Linked DNA regions of Variovorax paradoxus. The protein of the gene in region 2 interacts with the protein of the main gene of each other region in a pairwise test. Links are inferred from orthologs where the notes say so. Each region holds a gene or a part of one and is shown on either strand. Other genes may lie near its edges. The genes, in order: ftsH and hflK.

Evidence for each region.
Region 1: the proteins of hflK (region 2) and ftsH interact in binary tests that used the Escherichia coli proteins (3 or more experiments, as listed by UniProt). The link is inferred for Variovorax paradoxus from one-to-one orthologs.

What each region holds. Positions count from the first base shown.
Region 1 is NZ_CP123990.1:2,482,989-2,493,804, forward strand. Bases 4,118-7,080 are described here. They hold ftsH (ATP-dependent zinc metalloprotease FtsH), read right to left. Parts: upstream 6,576-7,080; coding sequence 4,659-6,575; downstream 4,118-4,658. Other genes in these bases: folP (dihydropteroate synthase), read right to left, coding at 4,118-4,592; QHG62_RS12115 (RlmE family RNA methyltransferase), read right to left, coding at 6,766-7,080. Outside these bases: QHG62_RS12085 (phosphotransferase), read left to right, coding at 1-489; QHG62_RS12090 (acyl-CoA dehydrogenase family protein), read left to right, coding at 520-1,791; QHG62_RS12095 (GNAT family N-acetyltransferase), read right to left, coding at 1,874-2,359; glmM (phosphoglucosamine mutase), read right to left, coding at 2,359-3,696; more of folP, read right to left, coding at 3,693-4,117; more of QHG62_RS12115, read right to left, coding at 7,081-7,434; QHG62_RS12120 (YhbY family RNA-binding protein), read left to right, coding at 7,525-8,004; QHG62_RS12125 (glycosyltransferase), read left to right, coding at 8,046-8,765; QHG62_RS12130 (DUF4149 domain-containing protein), read right to left, coding at 8,813-9,238; transcription elongation factor GreA, read right to left, coding at 9,257-9,733; QHG62_RS12140 (Kdo hydroxylase family protein), read right to left, coding at 9,798-10,667; carB (carbamoyl-phosphate synthase large subunit), read right to left, coding at 10,676-10,816. UniProt on the Escherichia coli protein: Acts as a processive, ATP-dependent zinc metallopeptidase for both cytoplasmic and membrane proteins. Plays a role in the quality control of integral membrane proteins.
Region 2 is NZ_CP123990.1:1,814,521-1,825,208, reverse strand. The notes cover bases 752-3,586. They hold hflK (FtsH protease activity modulator HflK), read right to left. Parts: upstream 2,934-3,586; coding sequence 1,569-2,933; downstream 752-1,568. Other genes in these bases: hflX (GTPase HflX), read right to left, coding at 3,008-3,586; hflC (protease modulator HflC), read right to left, coding at 752-1,552. In the rest of the region: QHG62_RS08955 (ATP phosphoribosyltransferase regulatory subunit), read right to left, coding at 1-394; QHG62_RS08950 (DUF2065 domain-containing protein), read right to left, coding at 439-627; more of hflC, read right to left, coding at 650-751; more of hflX, read right to left, coding at 3,587-4,177; RNA chaperone Hfq, read right to left, coding at 4,232-4,477; ribosome biogenesis GTPase Der, read right to left, coding at 4,642-5,985; outer membrane protein assembly factor BamB, read right to left, coding at 6,034-7,176; QHG62_RS08915 (YfgM family protein), read right to left, coding at 7,184-7,876; hisS (histidine--tRNA ligase), read right to left, coding at 7,882-9,192; ispG (flavodoxin-dependent (E)-4-hydroxy-3-methylbut-2-enyl-diphosphate synthase), read right to left, coding at 9,208-10,485; QHG62_RS08900 (helix-turn-helix domain-containing protein), read right to left, coding at 10,482-10,688.

The DNA.
Region 1 (10,816 bases), 670 kb from region 2 along the record:
GACTGGCTACCCGCCCACATGCCGGCGAGCGCACGCGACGAGAGCAAAGTCTCGATCGTGCATGGCGACTACCGCCTCGACAACGTGATGTTCCACGCCACGGAGCCGCGCATCATTGCGGTGCTCGACTGGGAGCTCTCCACGCTGGGCCACCCGCTGGCGGACTTCAGCTATCACTGCATGTCCTGGCACATGCCTCCTACCACCGGCCGCGGCATCGGCGGCGTGGATGTCGTGGCGCTGGGCATTCCCACCGAAAGCGAATACATCCGCCGCTACTGCGAGCGCACGCGCATCAGCACGCCCGAGGCGCTGGCCCCGGACTGGAACTTCTACCAGGCCTACAACCTGTTCCGCATGGCCGCGATCCTGCAAGGCATTGCCAAGCGGGTCGAAGCCGGTACCGCGTCGAGCGAGCAAGCCGTGGCCTCTGCGCGCGGCGCGCGACCGATGGCCGAGATGGCCTGGCAGTTCGCCCAAAAGGCGTAACCAGCCCCTAAAACCCCACCAGGAGACAGCATGGATTTCGAATATTCGGCCAAGACCAAGGAATTGCAGAAACGCGTCACGGCCTTCATGGACGAGAACATCTACCCGGCCGAAGCCGAGTACGCGGCCGAGCTGGCCGCCAACACGGCCGCGGGCAAGCGCTGGACCGCGCTCAAGACCGTCGAGAAGGTCAAGGCGAAGGCCAAGGCCCAGGGCCTGTGGAACCTGTTCCTGCCGGTCGACAGCGCCTCCGCCTCCGGCTACGAAGGTGCGGGCCTCACCAACCAGGAATACGCGCCTCTGGCCGAGATCATGGGCCGGGTGCAATGGGCTTCGGAAGCCTTCAACTGCTCGGCGCCGGACACCGGCAACATGGAAACCATTGCGCGCTACGGCTCGGAGGCCATCAAGGCGCGCTGGCTCAAGCCGCTGCTCGAAGGCGAGATTCGCTCGGCCTTCGCAATGACCGAACCCGACGTGGCCTCCAGCGATGCGACCAACATCTCGACCCGCATCGAGCGCCAGGGCGACGAGTACGTGATCAACGGCCACAAGTGGTGGATTTCAGGCGCCGCCGACCCGCGCTGCGCCGTGTTCATCACCATGGGCAAGAGCGACCCCGATGCGCCACGGCATTCGCAGCAGAGCATGGTGATCGTGCCGGCCGATGCCAAGGGCATCCGCATCGTGCGCCCGCTCAACGTCATGGGCTACGACGATGCGCCGCACGGGCACGTCGAGATGTACTTCGAGAACGTGCGCGTACCGGTCGACAACATCCTGCTGGGTGAAGGCCGCGGGTTTGAAATTGCCCAGGGCCGCCTTGGCCCGGGACGCATCCACCACTGCATGCGACTGATCGGCCTGGCCGAGCGCGCACTCGAGCTGATGTGCAAGCGTGCCTCGTCGCGCGTGGCTTTCGGCAAGACCGTTGCATCGCAGACCGTGACGCAAGAGCGCATTGCCGAGGCACGCTGCAAGATCGACATGGCGCGCCTGCTCACACTCAAGGCCGCCTGGCTGATGGACGTGGCCGGGAACAAGGTTGCGAAGAACGAAATCGCAATGATCAAGGTGGTGGCGCCGAGCATGGCCTGCCAGGTGATCGACTGGGCCATGCAGGTGCATGGCGGCGGCGGCATGTGCGACGACTTTCCGCTTGCCTATGCCTACGCCGGCGCGCGCACACTGCGCTTTGCGGACGGCCCCGACGAAGTGCACCGCAACGCAATCGCGAAGTGGGAGCTGGGCAAGTACGCGCCCAGCAAAACAGAAGCCGAAGCGCCCGTCACGCGCTTCTGATTTGTTGCATTACCCCCTCTCCCTTTGGGAGAGGGTTGGGGTGAGGGCCGACGGCGATCAATTCGCCTCGGCCTTTTCTTTTTCAGAGCTTCTTCTGCAGAAACACCGCGTGCCCGAACGCCGGATCGAGCTGATAGCCGACGAACCCCTCGCGCTCGTAACTCCGCAACGCCGGCGCATTGCCCGAAAGCACTTCCAGCGTGAGCTTGCACGCACCACGCGCGCGAGCCTCTTGCTCGACCCGTTCGAACATGCGTTGCGCAACCCGCTGGCCGCGATGGCTGGCCCGCACGACCACGTCGTGCACATTGACCAGCGGCTTGCAGGCGAAGGTCGAAAAACCTTCGATGCAGTTGATGAGTCCCACTGGCTGCGCGCCGTCGTAAGCCAGCACGCTGAAGGCCTGCGGGCGCGCGGACAGCGCAGCGGGCAAGCCGGCACGCACCTCGGCTTGGAGCGGCGTGCCGCCGCCAGCGGGGTCTTGCGCATAGCTGTCGAGCAAATCGACCAGCGCGGCCGATTGCGCTGCATTGCCGTAGTCCACCAGGACGACTTCGATCATTGCCATTACTGTGCGGACTCGAGCGTCGCGGCAAGGCGCTTCGCGCAAGACTCGGACTGCCTGGCGTCGCGTGCCTCGACCATCACACGCACCAGCGGCTCAGTGCCGCTGGCACGAATCAGCACGCGGCCGCCGTCGCCGAGCTCGGCCTCGATGCGCTGCGTTTCATTGGCCAGTGCCTTGTTGCTCTTCCAGTCCTGCCCCGGCGTGAGCCGAATGTTGATGAGGGTCTGGGGGAACAGCGTGATGTCCGCCAGGAGCTGTGCCACCGTCTTGCCGCTGCGCACGCAGGCTTGCAGCACCTGCAACGCGCTCACAATGCCGTCGCCAGTGGTGTGTCGGTCGAGCGCCAGCAGATGGCCGGAGCCCTCTCCGCCCAGCAGCCAGCCCCGCTTGTCGAGTTCTTCGAGCACATAGCGGTCGCCCACCTTGGCACGCACGAACTCGATGCCCTGGTCGCGCAGCGCTATCTCGACAGCCTTGTTGGTCATGAGGGTGCCGACCACGCCGGCAGGCTTTTCTCCGCGCGCAATGCGCTCGGCCACCATGAGGTAGAGCAGTTCGTCGCCGTTGAAAAGGCGTCCGCTGGCATCCACGAATTGCAGGCGGTCGGCGTCGCCGTCGAGCGCTATGCCGTAGTCGGCTTTTTGTGCCGTCACAGTCTCTACCAGCGCTGCGGGATGGGTCGCGCCAAAGCCCTTGTTGATGTTGAGCCCGTCGGGCGCGCAGCCGATGCTGGTGACCTCCGCCCCCAACTCATGGAACACGTTCGGCGCCACCTGGTAGGCCGCGCCGTGCGCGGCGTCGATCACGAGCTTCATGTCGCGCAGCGTCAGGTCGTTGGCAAAGGTGCTCTTGCAGAACTCGATGTAGCGGCCAGGCGCATCGTTCAGGCGGCGGGCCTTGCCGAGGTCGGCCGAGGTGGCCCACACGGGCGCCTCTTCGAGTGCGGCTTCCACCGCAAGCTCCCATTCGTCGTCGAGCTTGCTGCCGTGGGCGTTGAAAAACTTGATGCCGTTGTCCGGGTAGGCGTTGTGGCTCGCGCTGATCACCACGCCCAGGCTCGCGCGCTGCGCGCGGGTAAGGTAAGCCACGCCTGGCGTAGGCAGCGGGCCCAGCAGCACCACGTCGACGCCTGCGGAGTTGAAGCCCGATTCCAGCGCGGATTCGAGCATGTAGCCCGAAATGCGCGTGTCCTTGCCGATCAGCACCGTGGGGCGCGACTCGCTCTTTTTGAGCACGCGGCCCACCGCATGCGCAAGGCGCAGAACGAAATCGGGTGTGATGGGAGACTGGCCGACCGTGCCGCGGATGCCGTCGGTGCCAAAGTATTTACGGGTCATGAGGTTTGTCGTTTTTGTTGATTGATTGAAGCCGGTGCGCCCGCCTGCGGCTCTTGGGCTTTCATGGCTTGCCAGACCGCGAGCGCCGCCACTGTGTCGCGCACGTCGTGCACCCGCACGATGGCCGCGCCGCGGTCCACCGCCAGCATTGCCGCCGTGACGCTGGGCACTAGGCGTTCGGCAGCGGCCGGAATGCCGCTGACGGTGCCGATTGACGACTTGCGAGACCAGCCCAGCAGCAGCGGATAACCGGCTTCGAGCAACTCGCGCTGCCGTGCCAGCAACGCAAAATTTTGCGCCACCGTCTTGCCGAAACCGATTCCCGGGTCCAGGGTGATTCGCGAGGGGTTGATCTGGAGCAAACGCAGTTGGGCCACCTGCTGCGCCCAGAACGCCAGCACTTCCGGCACCACGTCGCCCTGCATGGGCGCGACTTGCATGGTTTGCGGATCCCGATGCATGTGCATCAGGCAAATGCCGCACGAAGGATGCGCGGCCACGGCTTCGCGCGCGCCCGGTTGCCGCAACGCCCAGACGTCGTTGATGATGTCGGCGCCAAGCTCGAGCACAGCGCGCATGACTTCCGGCTTGTAGGTGTCTATGGACAGCGGCACGTTCAGCTTGACGGCCTCGCGGACCACCGGCAGCACGCGCGCCAGTTCGGCATCGAGCGGCACGGCCGGGCTACCGGGCCGGGTCGATTCGCCGCCGATGTCGAGAATGTCGGCGCCTTCCTTCAGCAACCGCTCGCAATGCTGCAGGGCCGCGGCGGTGGAGGCATGCGCCCCGCCGTCGGAAAAAGAATCGGGAGTGACGTTGACGATGCCCATCACGCGCGGCCGCGCGAGATCGATCGCGAAACGTGCGGTCTGCCAGATCAACGGGGCCATCGCCATGCGGCACCTTCACTATCGAAAACGGGGCCAATGGCCCCGTTGTTGTGTGACACCGGATGATGCACTTCAGGCAGCAGTCGGTGCCGGATCCGGTTTCACTGCCGGCGTACCGCCGCTGCCGCCGCTGCCCGAAGGCGGGATGCGGGGCGTCCAGTCCTTGGGGGGGCGCGGTGCGCGGCCGGCCATGATGTCGTCGAGCTGTTCGCTGTCGATGGTTTCCCACTCGAGCAGCGCCTTGGCCATGGCGTGCATCTTGTCGCTGTTGTCCTCGATGAGGCGGCGGGCCAGGGCGTACTGCTCGTCGATGATGCGGCGGACTTCCTCGTCCACCTTTTGCATCGTCTGCTCGCTCATGGTGGTCGTCTTGGTGACGGAACGGCCCAGGAAGACTTCGCCTTCGTTTTCCGCATAGACCATCGGGCCCAGTGCATCGGTCATGCCGTAGCGGGTGACCATGTCACGTGCCAGCTGGGTTGCCTTGTTGAAGTCGTCCGAGGCGCCGGTGGTGCGCTGGTTCATGAAGACTTCTTCGGCAATCCGGCCGCCGAACAACATCGAGATCTTGTTGAGCGCCCATTCCTTGTCGTAGCCGTAGCGGTCTTTCTCGGGCAGCGTGAAGGTCACGCCCAATGCGCGGCCGCGCGGAACAATGGTTACCTTGTGAACGGGGTCGGATTTGGGCAGGAGCTTGCCGATGAGGGCGTGGCCGGCTTCGTGGTAGGCAGTGTTTCGCAACTCTTCGGGGTCCATGACCGCCGAGCGGCGCTCCGGGCCCATGAAGATCTTGTCCTTGGCTTTTTCGAAGTCCTGCATCTCGACCACGCGCGCATTGCGGCGCGCAGCCATGAGGGCGGCTTCGTTGCAAAGGTTGGCCAGGTCGGCGCCGGACATGCCGGGCGTTCCACGGGCGATGACGTTCGGATTGACGTCCTGGCCGAGCGGCACCTTGCGCATGTGAACGGCGAGGATCTGCTCGCGCCCCTTGACGTCGGGCAGCGTGACATACACCTGGCGGTCGAAACGGCCCGGGCGCAGCAGCGCGGCGTCGAGAATGTCGGGGCGGTTGGTTGCAGCCACCACGATCACGCCGAGATTGGTTTCGAAACCATCCATCTCGACCAGCATCTGGTTCAGGGTTTGTTCGCGCTCGTCGTTGCCGCCGCCCAGGCCGGCACCACGCTGGCGGCCCACCGCATCGATTTCGTCGATGAAGATGATGCAAGGGGCGTTCTTCTTGGCGTTTTCGAACATGTCGCGCACGCGGGCCGCGCCCACGCCGACGAACATTTCAACGAAGTCGGAGCCCGAGATCGAGAAGAACGGAACCTTGGCTTCCCCAGCGATCGACTTGGCGAGCAAGGTCTTGCCGGTACCCGGAGGGCCAACCAGCAGCAGGCCGCGCGGAATGCGGCCGCCGAGCTTCTGGAAGCGCTGCGGGTCTTTCAGGAAGTCGACCACCTCACGGACTTCTTCCTTGGCCTCGTCGCAGCCTGCGACGTCGGCGAAGGTGACCGTGTTGTTGTTCTCGTCCATCATGCGGGCCTTGCTCTTGCCGAAGCTGAATGCTCCGCCTTTGCCGCCGCCCTGCATCTGGCGCATGAAGTAGATCCAGACGCCGATCAGGAGCAGCATGGGGCCCCAGCTCACCAGGAGCGTCATGAGGAGCGAGCCCTCTTCACGCGGCTTGACGTCGAACTTGACGTTGTGATCGATCAGGTCGCCGACCAGGCCCCGGTCGAGCACCGTGGCGGTCGTGCGGATCTTGCGATCGTCGTTGGTGACGGCGATGATTTCCCCGCCGCCCGCGCCTTCGGGGATGACGGCGCTCTTGATCTGATTGTTTCGGACCTGATCAAGGAACTCCGAATAACTTACTGTTCCCGAGCCAACGCCGCCGCGGGTGTCAAACTGCTTGAACACAGTGAACAACACCATGGCAATGACGAGCCATACGGCAACTTTGGAAAACCACTGATTGTTCAAACGAAGCTCCAGTCGAAAGCGCGTGACAAGATTATGAAAAGAACGCGCTGTGGATACGCAATTGCGCCCCATTTTAGGCTTTTCAAGCTACGAAAAGCGGGCATTTCCCTAATGCGGCCATAGCCTCGGAAGGGTTTGCACCCCTTCGACACCCCTTGGCAGCTTATTCAGGGGCGGGCACGTCAAGGTATCAAAGCGTTTCCTGGGCCTTCAGCCCCATTCCCACCAAGAAGGTTTCGGACGACTTGTCGCGCGAAGCCTTCGGTTTGAAGGGCTTGACGGTGCGAAAGTTCGCCTTGAACAGCTTCACGAGTTCGTCGTAGCCGCTGCCGTGGAAAAGCTTGGCGACCAATGCCCCTTCAGGTTTCAGGTGATGCTGTGCAAAGTCGATGGCCAGCTCGATCAGGTGCGCCACACGAGCTGCGTCGGCCGAGTGGATGCCCGAAAGGTTGGGGGCCATGTCGGAAACCACCAGGTCTGCCTTCCGGCCCGCCAGCACGCCCAGCACCTGCTCCAGCAGTTCTGGCTCACGAAAATCGCCCTGCAGGAAGGTCACGCCCTCGATAGGCTCCATTGGCAGGATGTCCAGAGCGATGATGGTGCCGTTCAACCCCCCTGCAGCCGCGCCATCGGGCGACATGCGCCGCCGAAGGTACTGGCTCCAGGCGCCGGGTGTGGAACCCAGGTCGACCACGAGCTGGCCCGGCTTGACCAGGCCCAGCGACTCGTCGATTTCCTTGAGCTTGTAGGCGGCACGTGCGCGATACCCCTCCCGCGTGGCCAGCTTCACGTACGGATCGTTGATGTGGTCGTGTAGCCACGCCTTGTTGACTTTTTTGCTCTTTGCCTTGGTGCTCATGGGTGGCCTCTCGTGCTTCGCGCTGCGGTATTCGCCCTGGAAGCGGCCTGGCGGGTCGAGAGGTTGCTTTCTACCCTCGATAATACGGGGATGCCCGCCATTCAACTTACCCCTGCCGAGCGCAAGGTGCACCGCGCCGACGCTCACCACCTGGATCCGATCGTCATGGTCGGTGGAGACGGGCTGACCCCTGCCGTTAAAAAAGAAGCCGACGCGGCGCTCAAGGCCCACGGCCTGATCAAGATCCGCGTCTTCTCAGACGACCGCCTGGCGCGCGACGCCATGCTGCAGGAACTGGCCGACGAACTCGGCGCTGCGCCTATCCAGCACATCGGCAAGCTGCTGGTGCTGTGGCGCCCCAAGCCCGAGAAGGAGCGCGTGGTCGACGAAGACCGCATGCCCGGCCCGCGCGACATCAAGGTGCTCAAGTACAGCAAGCGCGGCGGCCAGCGCCCCGAGATCAAGACGTTGCGGGTGCTGGGCAACCAGCGCCTCACCCCTGGCGGCACCATCAAGCGCGCCAAGGCCAAAAGGCCGCTCTCGGCCAAGAAACGCAACCAGGCAGACTGAACTTGGCGCCAGCGCAAGGCGCCCAGCGCCATATCCTCTGCATGAAGTGGGGCACGAAATACGGCCCCGAATACGTCAACCGCCTCTACGCGATGGTGCGCCGCAATCTGAGCGGCGACTTCAAGTTCGTGTGCCTGACGGACGACGGCACCGGCATTCGTCCCGAAGTGACCTGCCTGCCGATTCCTCCGCTCAACCTGCAGCTGGCGCCCGGCCAGCGCGACGGCGCGTGGAAAAAGCTCACCACCTTCGAAAAAGACCTGCACGGCCTGCGCGGCACCGCCCTCTTCCTCGATGTCGACGTGGTGATCGTCGGCAGCCTCGATGCATTCTTCGAGCACCCGGGCGAGTTCCTGATCATTCATGACTACGCACGTCCCTGGCGTCGCCAGCGGATCACCGGCAATTCGTCGGTCTACCGCTTTGAACTGGGTGCCCATGCCGACGTGCTGGCGTACTTTCGCGACAACATGGACAAGGTACAGGCCGAGTACCGCAACGAACAGACCTACCTGTCCGCCATGATGCACAAGCAGGGCAAGCTGGGCTATTGGCCGACCGCCTGGTGCCCGAGCTTCAAGTACCACGGCATTCCCGCCTGGCCGGCCAACTACTGGGAAGAGCCCTTCGTGCCCGAAGGCGCGCGCATCATGGTGTTCCACGGCGAATGCAATCCGCCCGACGCGCTGGCGGGCCGGCGCAACCGCGCTTTCCGCTACATCCGGCGGGCGAACTGGGTCGCGAAGTTCTGGAAAGAATGAGCTGAGCGGACAAGGGCGCCGAGCGGCAGCGCCCCCGCCGCCGGTCCTCAGCTTGCCGCGGGCGCTTTGGCAGCGCCCATGCGCCACAGCAGCGCACCGGCGCACAGCCACTGAACCAGGTACATGCCGCTTCCCACGGCATGCCAGAGTTTCAGGTTGTCGCGCGCAAGAATCCGGGGCGCCACGGCATATTGCTGGAGCAGCGCCAGCAGCAAAGCACCCAGTATCAGGAAGATGGCGGTCATCGACGCGTTGTCGATGCGGTCGTCCATCTTCGTCCTGAAGTGAACCAGCAGCAGCAGGCCGCAGCCAATGGCGATCCAGCTCTGCGCTTCGAACAGCTGACCTGCAAAATTGCCCGCCACGGCGGGGTTGCCGAGCCGCGCGAAAAGCATCGGCACGACCAGAAAGCCGATCGTCGTGAGGCTGCCCCACCAGAAGGCGGCGAGCAACAGCGCGAGGCGGTCTTTCATCGGGCGTGAATCAGGTGGTCAGATATAGCGAACCGCCACGATCTCGTAGCGCTTGAGGCCGCCCGGGGCCTGCACCTCGGCGACGTCGCCTTCTTCCTTGCCGATGAGCGCACGCGCAATCGGGCTGGAGATATTGATGAGTCCGAGCTTCAGGTCGGCTTCGTCTTCACCGACGATCTGGTACTTGACCGCTTCGCCGGTTTCTTCTTCCTCGAGTTCCACCGTGGAGCCGAACACCACCTTGCCGCCGGCATCGAGTTCGGCCGGATCGATGATCTGCGCCGCCGACAGCTTGCCTTCGACTTCCTGGATACGGCCTTCGATGAAGCCCTGGCGGTCCTTGGCGACTTCGTACTCGGCGTTTTCGCTCAGGTCGCCCTGCGCGCGGGCCTCGGAAATTGCGTTGATGACCCAGGGGCGGTCCACGGTCTTGAGCTGATGCAGCTCGGCGCGCAGCTTTTCGGCACCGCGCTTGGTAATTGGGATGGTGGCCATGTTTGGTTCTCCATAAAGCGAAACCGCCGAACGCTGCCGTTCGGCGGTCGATTGGGGGAAGGGATCAGACGAGTGTGCGTCCGGTCAGCCGGCTCAGGATGGCGAGCGGGCTCGAATCGGGATTGTATTGCTTAGCTGCGGGCAGATGAAGGGTCTGCTCGAGCATGTACTGGCCCGCCATGACGGCATGCGAGGTCTGGTCGGAAAAGCACACCCACACCGAGCCCGGCGGAAATTCGGCCTTCTCCTGCGGCGAATTTTCCTGGTAGGCCATGTCCGACTTCATGCCGTCGTGCAGTTGCAGCATCAGGTGGTCGTATTCGCTGCGGAAAGACTTGGTCACGTGCAACGCCTGCAGCAGCTTGGCCTGCCAGCGCACATAGGGCTTGGCGCGCGGCAAAAAACGCTTGGCGATGTCCTCGAAAGGTTCGCCCACGCGCCACACGCGCGGCGCGCCTTCGGGGTTCACGTTGGTGAACACCCGAAGAATGCGCTCGCCATAGTTGGGCCGCGAAGGAAACGCATCCACATGCAGGCGGCGGTCGTCGGCGCGCCACGACTGCACGCGCGTCTCGACCTGCGCCGGGCGGTAGCTGGTTGGCGCGAGCCGCAGGGCCTGCGTGTAGTGCGGCAGCAGGCCGTGGATGAGCTGCTGTGCCTGCGCGCGGAACCGCCCCACCATTGCCGCTGCCTTGCGCTGCACCTCCTCGTCGCCGGCGGCGCCCTTGAGCTTGCCGCTGGCGTCGAGGCTGATGTTGCGCACGTCCGGCGACAGCAGGCTCGGCGTGAGCAGGCTACGCTCTTCGGCCAGCAGCTCGAAGCCCAGGCGCGGAAAGTACAGCACCTTGCCCGCTTCCAGTTCGGCGATCCACGCCTCGTTGGGCGTGGCCGCATTCCAGTCTGCGAGGCCGAGTTCGACGAGCTGCGTTTCCATGGCCACGCTCAGGCGGCTGCCAGCTGCGCGTGCATCTCCTGCACCGAGATCACGCCCAGCTCGTCCATGAAGCCCATGCCTTCGACCGCGGCTTCGGCACCAAAGATGGTGGTGAAGGTGGTCACGCGCGCGAGCAGCGCCGAGGTGCG
Region 2 (10,688 bases):
CGTGGCCATAGATTTCAGCGCCGAACTGCAGCGGCTCGCGCGTGGCATGGGGCCGGTCAGGGCGGGTGTGGAGCACCGGCCCGCAGTAGCACAGGCGCGCCACGCCCTCGCGGTTCAGCAGATGGGCGTCGATGCGCGCCACCTGGGGGGTGGTGTCGGCGCGCAGGCCCATGCTGCGGCCCGAGAGCTGGTCGACGAGCTTGAAGGTTTGAAGGTCGAGCGCCTCGCCGGTGCCCGACAGCAACGACTCGAGGTGCTCGAGCAGCGGCGGCATTACCAGCTCGTAGCCATAGCCACGGGCGGTATCGAGCAGCTGGCGTCGAAGTTCTTCGATGTGGCGCGCCTCGGAAGGCAGCACATCGGCAATGTGATCCGGGAGGACCCAGGCGGACATGGGGATCGGGGGCGTGGTTAAACCGGGATTCTACCGGGACCGAGCTACCCCAAAACCCAAAGGAGGAGCAAACCCAGCAAGATGCTGCAAAGTCCGAAGAAACGAAGCTGGCCGTCGCGCAGCTGCATGAGCTGGCCGAAGCCGCGCCGCCAGCCGCCCGGCGATACGAAAGGCAGGATGCCCTCGATCACCAGGACGAGCGCCAGCGCGCTCCAGAATATCTCGGCGCTCACGACGACGAAGCCAGCCGCGGGATCAGCGGCGCGGCGCGTTGCCTGCTGGCGTGCCGGCGCTCTGCATGGCGCGGAAGAAGTCGGACGACGGATCGAGCACCATCACGTCGCTCTTCTTGTTGAAGCTCTGCTTGTAGGCCTCGAGGCTGCGATAGAACTGCGCAAACTGCGCGTCGCGGCCAAAGGCCTCGCTGTAGGCAGCGGCGGCCTGGGCATCGCCCTCGCCCTTGATCTTCTGCGCGTCGCGGTATGCGTTGGCCACGATCACTTCGCGCTGGCGGTCGGCGTCGGCGCGGATCTTTTCGCCTTCGGCATAGCCGGTCGAGCGCAGCTCGTTGGCAACGCGCTTGCGCTCCGCTTCCATGCGGCGGTAGACCGATTCGGTGATCGCTTCCACATAGTCGACACGCGTGATGCGCACGTCGATCACGTCCACGCCCCAAGGCTTGGCGCCCTTCACCACGGCCAGCACTTCGCGCTGCACGTCGGCCATGAGGGCTTCGCGGCGCACGGAGATCAGGTCGCGCACGGTGCGCTTGTTGATGTTTTCCTGGAAGGCGTTGCGAACCACGCGGTTGAGCTGCGTGGCGCCCGCGCTCTCGTCGAGGCCGACGTTGCGGATGTAGGCCTGCGGATCGGTGATGCGCCAGCGCACATACCAGTCGATCACCACGCGCTGCTTCTCGGCCGTGAGCATGGGCTCGGTGTCGAGGCTGGACAGCGTGAGCAGGCGCTTGTCGATGTACGAGACGTTCTGCAGCGGCGGCGGCAGCTTGAAATGCAGGCCCGGCTCCGTAATGACCTGCTTGATCTGCCCCAGGGCATACACCACGCCGAACTGGCGCTGGTCGACCACGAAGAGGGTCGAGCTCAGCAGCACCAGCAGCACGAGGATCGACGAGGCGATGAATCCGATTCTGTTCATGTTCTTCTTAGCCTTTTCAACGCACGTCGCGGTCGCGCGAACGGCCGTCGCGGGCGCGGTTGTCGCCGGCGGCGGGGGCCACGGGAATCACCGAGGACTGGGCGGGCGCCGTGCCGGCCACGCTGGGGCTGGCTGCATCGACGGGCGTTGCCTGGTTGTTGCCGCTCGCCTGCATGAGCTTGTCGAGCGGCAGGTACAGCAGGTTGGAGCCTTGCTTGGTGTCGACCAGCACCTTGGTGGTGCTGGCGTAGATCTGCTGCATGGCGTCGGTGTACATGCGGTCGCGGGTGACCTGCGGCGCCTTCTGGTACTCGGCCAGCACGGCGGCGAAGCGGCCCGCATCGCCCTGCGCCTGCGCAACGATGCGCGCCTTGTAGGCCTCGGACTCTTCCTTCAGGCGCGATGCGGTACCCGTTGCCCGCGGCACCACGTCATTGGCGTAGGCCTGCGCTTCGTTCTTGGCGCGCTCGCGCTCCTGCCCGGCCTTGAGCACGTCGTCGAACGCGGCTTGCACCTGTTCGGGCGGGCGCACGCCGCCCTGCTGCAAGTTGATGTTGACGACTTCGACGCCGACCTTGTAGCGGTCGAGGATGGTCTGCATCAGCGTACGCACGCGAGGCGCAATCTGGTCGCGCTCTTCGGCAAGTGCCGCATCCATCTTCATCTTGCCCACCACCTCGCGCACGGCGGTTTCGGCCACCTGCACCACGGTTTCGGTGGGCGACTTGCTTTCGTACAGGTAGGCGCGCGCATCGCTCAGGCGGTATTGCACGGCAAACTTGATCTCGACGATGTTCTCGTCTTCGGTCAGCATGGCCGATTCGCGCAGGCCGGTTGTGCGCACGATGGCGTCCCGGCCCACGTCGGTGGAACGGATCTGCGTGACCACGACCACTTCATGGCGCTGGATGGGATACGGCAGGCGCCAGTTGAAACCTGCGCCCACGGTTGCCTTGTAGCGGCCGAACTGGGTCACCACGGCCTGCTGGCCTTCGTTCACGATGAAGAAACCGGTACCCAGCCAGATGAGAACAGCCACGATGGCCACGAGCCCAAGCCCGAAGCCGGCGTTTTTCATGTCGGGCCTGTAGCCGTTGCCGCCGCCATCGTTGCCGCTGGGGCGGTTGCCGCCACCCTTGCCGCCGAAGAAGCCGCCGAGCTTGCGATTGAGATCGCGCCAGAGTTCGTCGAGATCCGGCGGCCCCTGGTTGGGACCCTGCCCGCGAGGGCGGTTGCCGTTGTTCTGGTTGTTGTTGCCCGAGGGCGGGGGCGTCGGGGCGCCCGGTGGGTCTGCGTCGGGAGGTCGGTTGCCGGTCGGGCGGTCGCCGTTGGATGCGGGCTCATCGCCACGACCCCACCGGCCATCGTTCAGGTTGAACATGCCCAGAAACCCTCTCCACGCTGGCTTTGCATTCATTCGCTTCGTTCTCTTGTCAGTGGCGGGATTGTGCCCAATCAATTGGCGGTATCGTGCAATTCAGTGTCGGCCTCTGGGGTCATCGTATCGCCCACGGAACCCGACCGGCGGGCCAGTTCGGCTCGCAGCAGGGGCACGCCCTCGCCGCTTCGCGCGCTCAGGAAGATACGCGGAACCTGCACGCCGTCGATTTCCATCTCGTCTTGCAGATGCAGCGGATGCTGTGCAGTTTCAAGGGCATCGAGCTTGTTGAACACCAGAAGCTGCGGAACAGTGTCTGCGCCGATGTCGCGCAGAACCGATTGCACTTCGGCCATCTGCTCGGGGAAATGCGGGTTGGAAGCATCCACCACGTGCAGGAGCAAGTCGGCATCGACGGCCTCTTGCAGGGTGGCCTTGAACGCGTCGACCAGGCCGTGCGGCAGGTCGCGGATGAAGCCGACGGTGTCTGAAATGGAGACCTGCCGGCGGGCGTCGCCAAGGTACAGGTTGCGCGTGGTGGTGTCGAGCGTTGCAAAAAGCTGGTCGGCCGCATAGGCGCGGGCCTTCACCAGCGCGTTGAAGAGCGAAGACTTGCCCGCGTTGGTGTAGCCGACGAGCGAGATGTTGAAGGTTTCCCGGCGCTCGCGCTGGCGGCGCTGTGTTCCGCGCTGCTTCTGCACCTTGGCCAGCCGATCGCGCGTGCGCTTGATCGATTCGCTGATCATCCGGCGGTCGAGTTCGATCTGCTTTTCGCCCGGGCCGCCCCGCACACCTGCGCCGCCGGTCTGGCGCTCTAGGTGGGACCAACGGCGGACCAGGCGCGTGCTGAGGTACTGCAGCCGCGCCAGCTCTACCTGCAGCTTGCCTTCATGGGAGCGGGCGCGCTGCGCGAAGATTTCGAGGATGAGGAAAGTGCGGTCGTACACCGCCACGTCGAGCTGGCGCTCGAGATTGCGCTGCTGCGCAGGGCTCAGCGATTGGTCGAAGATGACCTCGCTGGCCTGGTGCATCGCAGCCAGTTCCTTGATTTCATCGGCTTTGCCGCTTCCGACGAAAAGCGCCGCGTCGGGCGCCTTGCGTTTGCAGATGAGCCGGGCGACAGGCGCGAGGCCTGCGGTCTGCGCAAGCAGGCCGAGTTCCTCGAGTTCGCTGTCGAAATGGGGCAGCCCGAAATCGACGCCGACGAGAACGGCGGCGCCTTCCTGGCGGGAGTTCAGTTCAGACAAGCGGGATCAAATATGGAAAAAGCGCGGCGGTGGTTACCGCCGCGCTCCGCGCGATCAGGCTGCGGCGTCGTCGTTCTCGGCAGCCGAGAAGTTGACGGCACGACCCGGCACGATAGTGGAAATGGCGTGCTTGTAGACCATTTGTGTCACCGTGTTGCGAAGCAACACGACGTACTGGTCGAAAGACTCGATCTGGCCCTGCAGCTTGATACCGTTCACCAGATAAATGGAAACCGGCACATGCTCGCGACGCAGGGTGTTCAGAAACGGGTCTTGTAGAAGTTGCCCTTTATTGCTCACGATATTCTCCGTGTTCAAGAGTAGTTGTTGGAGAGATGACCTTAACACAGGGTTTCTGCGCCGCAGCAGGCGGGGTCAAAAGCCTTTGAAAAATAACGTCTCTCAAAAGGCGGAACTTCCGCCGCAGCCTCGGCTCATTGGCTGCCATCGGTAGCCAAGCCTGCTCAGTCGTCCTTGTCGGCAAAAGGATTCTGCGAGCTCTTGAACTGGATGCGCAAGGGCGTACCCACCAGGTCGAATTCCTTGCGGAAGCGGCCTTCGAGAAAGCGCTTGTACGCCTCGGTGACGTGCTCCAGCGAATTGCCGTGGATGATGATCACCGGCGGATTCATGCCGCCCTGGTGCGCATAGCGAAGCTTGGGGCGGAACATGCCCGCGCGCTTGGGCGACTGGAACTGCACCGCCTCCAGCAGCAATCGGGTCAGCACAGGCGTCGACATCTTGCGGGTGGCCGATTTGTGGGCCTGCGCAATGGCTTGCCACACCGGGCCGAGGCCCTGGCGCTTGATGGCCGAGATGAAATGCAGCGATGCGAACTTGAGGAACGGCAGGCGGGTTTCGATCTGGCGCTGGATCTGCTCGCGCTGATAGCTGTCGACCGCGTCCCACTTGTTGATGGCAATCACCACCGCCCGCCCGCTTTCGAGGATGTAGCCGGCAATGTGCGCGTCCTGGTCGGTCACGCCCTGCGTGGCATCGAGCAGCAGCAGCACGACGTTCGCCGACTCGATGGCCTGCAGCGTCTTCACCACCGAGAACTTCTCGATCGCCTCGAACACCTTGCCCTTGCGGCGCAGGCCGGCCGTGTCGATCAGTTCGAATCGCTGGCCGTTGCGCTCGAACGGCACCGAGATGGCGTCGCGGGTGGTACCCGGCATGTCGAACGCCACCAGCCGCTCTTCGCCGAGCCAGGTATTGATGAGCGTGGATTTGCCCACGTTCGGCCGTCCGGCCACCGCCAGCTTGATCGGCTTGTTGACGTCGTCTTCGTCGGTTTCGTCGTTCGGATCCGGAAGATTCAGCGGCGCGAGTGCCAGTTCGACCAGGTCGCGCATGCCCTGCCCGTGCGCCGCGGAAACGCCGTGCACGTCGCCAAAGCCCAGCTCATAAAAGTCGACGAGCTTGGTGCCGTCATGCATACCTTCGGCCTTGTTGGCGGCCAGCACGCATGGCTTGCCCAGCCTGCGCAGCTCGTTGGCAATGTCGTGGTCTTGCGCTGAAAGGCCTTCGCGCGCGTCGACCACGAAGATCACCACGTCGGCCTCGGCCACGGCCTGCCGCGTCTGCTTGGCCATTTCCTTGTAGATGCCGCTGCCGGCATCGGGCTCGAAGCCGCCGGTGTCGATCACGATGAACTCGTGCTTGCCCAGGCGGCCGTTGCCGTAGTGGCGGTCGCGCGTGAGCCCTGCAAAGTCGGCAACGATGGCGTCGCGCGTCTGCGTGAGGCGGTTGAAAAGGGTCGACTTGCCGACGTTGGGACGCCCGACCAGGGCCACGACCGGCTTCATGGCCGGCCTTTCATTGGCGCGGTTTTCATGGGCGGGCCTTCGAGAAAGTTATTCAGGGCGATAGCCAAACACACCGCCGTTGGCCGTCACGACCACAACCGTATTGCCGGCCATGACCGGGGTAACGCCGATGGCAGAGCCGTCGGGCGTGACGCGATTGAGCAGCGCGCCGTCTTCACGCGATACAAAGTGCAGCGTCCCGGTGTTTTCGCCGATGACCAGCGAACGCCCGACGGCCAACGGGCCGGTGAGAACGCGGTTCTTGAAGCGGGTCGACTGCCACGCGCGCTCGCCGTCGGCGCGGCGCCAGGCTGTGACGCTGCCGTCCGATTCGGTGCCGTACACAAAGCTTTCGTCACCGCTCACGCCTTCGGCGCCGGATGCCGGCTTGGTCCAGAGCAACTGGCCGCGAACGGTGTCGACGCAGCCAACGTTGGCGTAGTAGGCCCGGGCGCAGACGGTGTCGCCGACGCGGCTTACGCTGCCAGTCAGGTCGACCAGGCGCTCCACGTCGTTGGTGCCGCGCGGTGCGGCAATTGGAGCCTCCCAGCGCGAGGTGCCGTTGCCGGGATTCATGCCGACCAGGCGCCCGCCAATGCCAGAAACCAGGGTGTCGCCCACCGCAATCAGCACGCCCGACTTCCTCAGCACGAGGTTTTCGGCGGTGCGCTGCTGCAGCCAAAGGCGACGGCCGCTTTGGCCGTCCCAGGCGCTGATGCTGCGGTCGGCGGTTTGCACGAAAACACGCCGGCCGGCCACCAGCGGTGCGGTAAAGGCCTGGGCGGAAAGGCGCTGCTTCCAGAGCACCTTGCCGCCCTCGATGGCCACCAGCTCGTTGTCGGCGGTGACAACCGCAGCCAGCGAACCGTCGCTGCCGACGCCGGCCGCCAGCTTGGCGCCCACGTTGCCGCGCCAGGTCTCGCGGCCGGCACGGGCATCGATGGCGACCACGGTGCCGTCGGCACCCGCCACGGTCACGATGTCGCCGCTGACATCGGCTGCGAGCGGAAAGCTCACCGCCGGGATGCGCACGCTCCAGGCTTGGCGCACGCCGAACAGGGCGGGGTTGGCGGGCAGTTCGGCCGGCTTGGGCTTGCTGGTGCCAGAGCAGGCGGCCAGCATGGCGACCAGGACAATGGCCGAACCCGCGCGCAGGACAGACGACTCAGGCATGAAACGCTTGGAATTCATATGGCGATCAGGATTTTTGGGGGGCTGCCGGCGTGACCGTGATCACAGGTGCCAGGCTTTTCGGATCGACGCCGGAGGCATTGAGCTTGAATTCGACCAGGCGCCGGTAGTCGGACGTCGGGCCAAGACCGGTCCAGGCCTTGCGGTATTCGGCCTGCGCCTCGTTGCGCTTGCCTTGGGCCATGTAGATGTCGCCCTTGCGATCGGCTACGAGCGGCTCGAACTCCTTGGGCACGTCGCCCGAGAGTTGCTTGAGCGCATCGTCGTACGACTTGCTGTCGAGCAGTTCGGCCGCCAGCCGGAGCTTGGCCACCGCCTTGTAGCCCGGATCGACGGCACTTTCGGCAACCCAGCCGAGGGCCGCGCGCGAACCATCCACATTGCCCTTCTCGTACAGCGCCTTGGCCGCGAGAAGGCCGGCTTGCTGCGCGTAGGCGGTCTTGGCAAAACGCTCTTTCATGTCGCCCAGCACGCGCTGGATGCGTTCGACGTCGCCGGACTGCGCACTGCGTTCGACCTCGTCGTAGAGCGCGGCGGCTTGCGCCGCCTTGCTGCGCTGGAAATACTGCCAGCCGTTCCAGGCCACGAAAGCCCCGGCCACGAGCAATACCACCCAGGTGATCAGGGTGCCGTAGGTGTTCCAGAAATGCTTGAGCTGGTCGAGCTGTTCCTGTTCGTCGAGATCGAGATGGGTTGCCATGCGTATCAGGTGTTGGGAGCCGGCGATTGTAGGGTGGCGGCCCAGGTGGCCACCTCGGCAAGACTGCGGGCGCTCTGCGCACCGCTTCCGTCGCGCAACGACTTGAGAGTCACTTCGCCGCGCGCAAGTTCATCGGCGCCGAAAATCAGCGCGTAGGTGGCGCCGCTGGCGTCGGCTTTCTTGAACTGAGACTTGAAGCTTCCCATGCCGTCGACCGTGGCCGCATGCATCTGCACGCGCACGCCGGCATCTCGCAACTGCTGCAGCGTGCGCAGCACCACCGGCATGGCCGCGGCATCAGGCACCACGGCATAGACATCAGGCACGGGCGCCTCAATGGCCGCGCCCTGCTCTTTCATCAGGTCGAGCACGCGCTCGACGCCCATGGCCCAGCCCACCGCCGGGGCCGGTTTGCCGCCGATCTGCGCGATCAGGTCGTCATAGCGGCCACCGGCGCACACCGTGCCCTGCGAACCGAGGCGATCGGTCACGAACTCGAACACGCTCAGGTTGTAGTAATCAAGGCCGCGCACCAGCCGCGGATTGATCGTGTATGCCACGCCATTCGCATCGAGGATGGCCTTGAGACCGTTGAAGTGGGCTAGCGATTCAGCACCCAGGAAGTCGATCAGCTTCGGCGCCGATTCGACCACTTCCTTCATCGCCGGATTCTTGGTGTCAAGAATGCGAAGCGGATTGCTGTGCAGGCGGCGCTTGCCGTCCTCGTCGAGCTTGTCGGCATGTTTCTCGAAATGGGCAATGAGCTCGGCCCGATGAAGCGCGCGCTCGGCGGGCTGGCCCAGGCTGTTGAGCTCCAGGCGAACGTCGGTCAGGCCGATGGCCTTCCACAGCGCGTTGGCCAGCAGGATCAATTCGGCATCGACGTCCGGACCGGCAAAGCCGAGCGCCTCGGCACCGATCTGGTGAAACTGGCGGAAGCGGCCGCGCTGCGGCTTCTCGCGCCGGAACATCGGCCCCGTGTACCAGAGACGCTTGCCACCGTCGTACAGCATGTTGTGCTCGATGACCGCGCGCACCAGGCCGGCCGTGTTCTCGGGCCGCAATGTCAGGTGGTCGTTGTCCCCGTACTTGTCGGAGCGGTCCTGGAAGGAGTACATCTCCTTTTCGACAATGTCGGTGACCTCTCCGATCCCGCGCACGAACAGCGCCGTGTGCTCCAGGATCGGAGTGCGCACGTTGCGGTATGCAAAGCGCCCCATCAGGTCGCGCACGGTGGCCTCCAGCCACTCCCAGCGCGCCGATTCGGGCGGCAATATGTCGTTCATGCCTTTGACGGCATTCAGTTTTTCAGCCATGAGTCTGCGGAGGTATCAGGCCAGGGCAGCGTGTTTGCCGCCAAAGCGCTTTTCGATGTAGTTTTCGACGAGCTGATGGAACTCGTTGGCGATATTGTCGCCGCGCAGCGTCAGGGCCTTTTCGCCGTCGATGAAGACGGGTGCGGCGGGTGCTTCGCCGGTGCCGGGCAGGCTGATGCCGATGTCGGCATGCTTGCTTTCGCCGGGGCCGTTGACGATGCAGCCCATGACGGCCACCTTCATGGTTTCGACGCCTGGATATTTCTTGCGCCACACCGGCATCTGCATGCGCAGGTAGTCGTCGATCTGCTTGGCGAGTTCCTGGAAGGTGGTGCTCGTGGTGCGGCCGCAGCCCGGGCAGGCCGTCACGCTCGGCACGAACACCCGCAATCCCAGCGCCTGCAGGATTTCGTTGGCGATCAGCACCTCTTGCGTGCGCGACTCGCCTGGCTGCGGCGTGAGCGACACGCGAATCGTGTCGCCGATGCCCTCTTGCAACAGGATCGAAAGCGCCGTCGCCGAAGCCACGGTGCCCTTGGTGCCCATGCCGGCTTCGGTAAGGCCAAGGTGCAGCGGGTATTCGCAGCGTCGGGCAAGTTCGCGGTAGACCGAGATCAGGTCTTGCACGCCGCTCACCTTGCACGAAAGGATGACCTGGTTGCCGGCCATGCCCATCGACTCGGCCAGCTTGGCGGATTCGATGGCCGAGGTGATCAGCGCCTCGTACATCACCTGCTTGGCGTCCCAGGGGTCGGCACGCTGGCTGTTGATGTCCATGAGGCTGGCGAGCAACTCCTGGTCGAGGCTGCCCCAGTTCACGCCGATGCGCACGGGCTTGTTCCACCGCATGGCCGCATCGATCATCTGGCCAAACTGGCGGTCGCGCTTGTCGCCCTTGCCCACGTTGCCGGGATTGATGCGGTACTTGCTCAGCGCCTCGGCGCACGCCGGATAGTCGGTCAACAGGCGATGCCCGTTGTAATGAAAGTCGCCGATCAGCGGCACATCGACGCCCATGCGGTCGAGCTGCTCGCGGATGTAGGGCACCTGGGCCGCCGCCTCCGGCGTGTTGACCGTGATGCGCACCATCTCCGAACCCGCGGTGGCGAGCTCCTTCACCTGGATGGCCGTGCCGATGGCGTCGACCGTGTCGGTGTTGGTCATGGACTGCACCCGCACGGGCGCGTCGCCGCCCACCGTGACGGTGCGCGCGCCCCAGACCACTTGCGCCTGGCGCGAGCGGCGCGCCTTTGGCGCCGCCGATTCAATGGGTTGAGGAGTGCAGTCGTTCAAGATGTCACCTCAAAACGCGCCACGCCGCCACCGCGCGTGACAGGCTTCAGATCGTAGGGCTTTCCGCGCACTTGCACATCGACCGCCGATGCGCGCCCAACCACCACCGACAGCGGTAGCGCGCCGGACAACCCGACAGTTTCGCCTGCTTGCACGATGCGGCGCAGCAACTGCTTGCCGCCGGCTTCGGTGACCGTGACCCA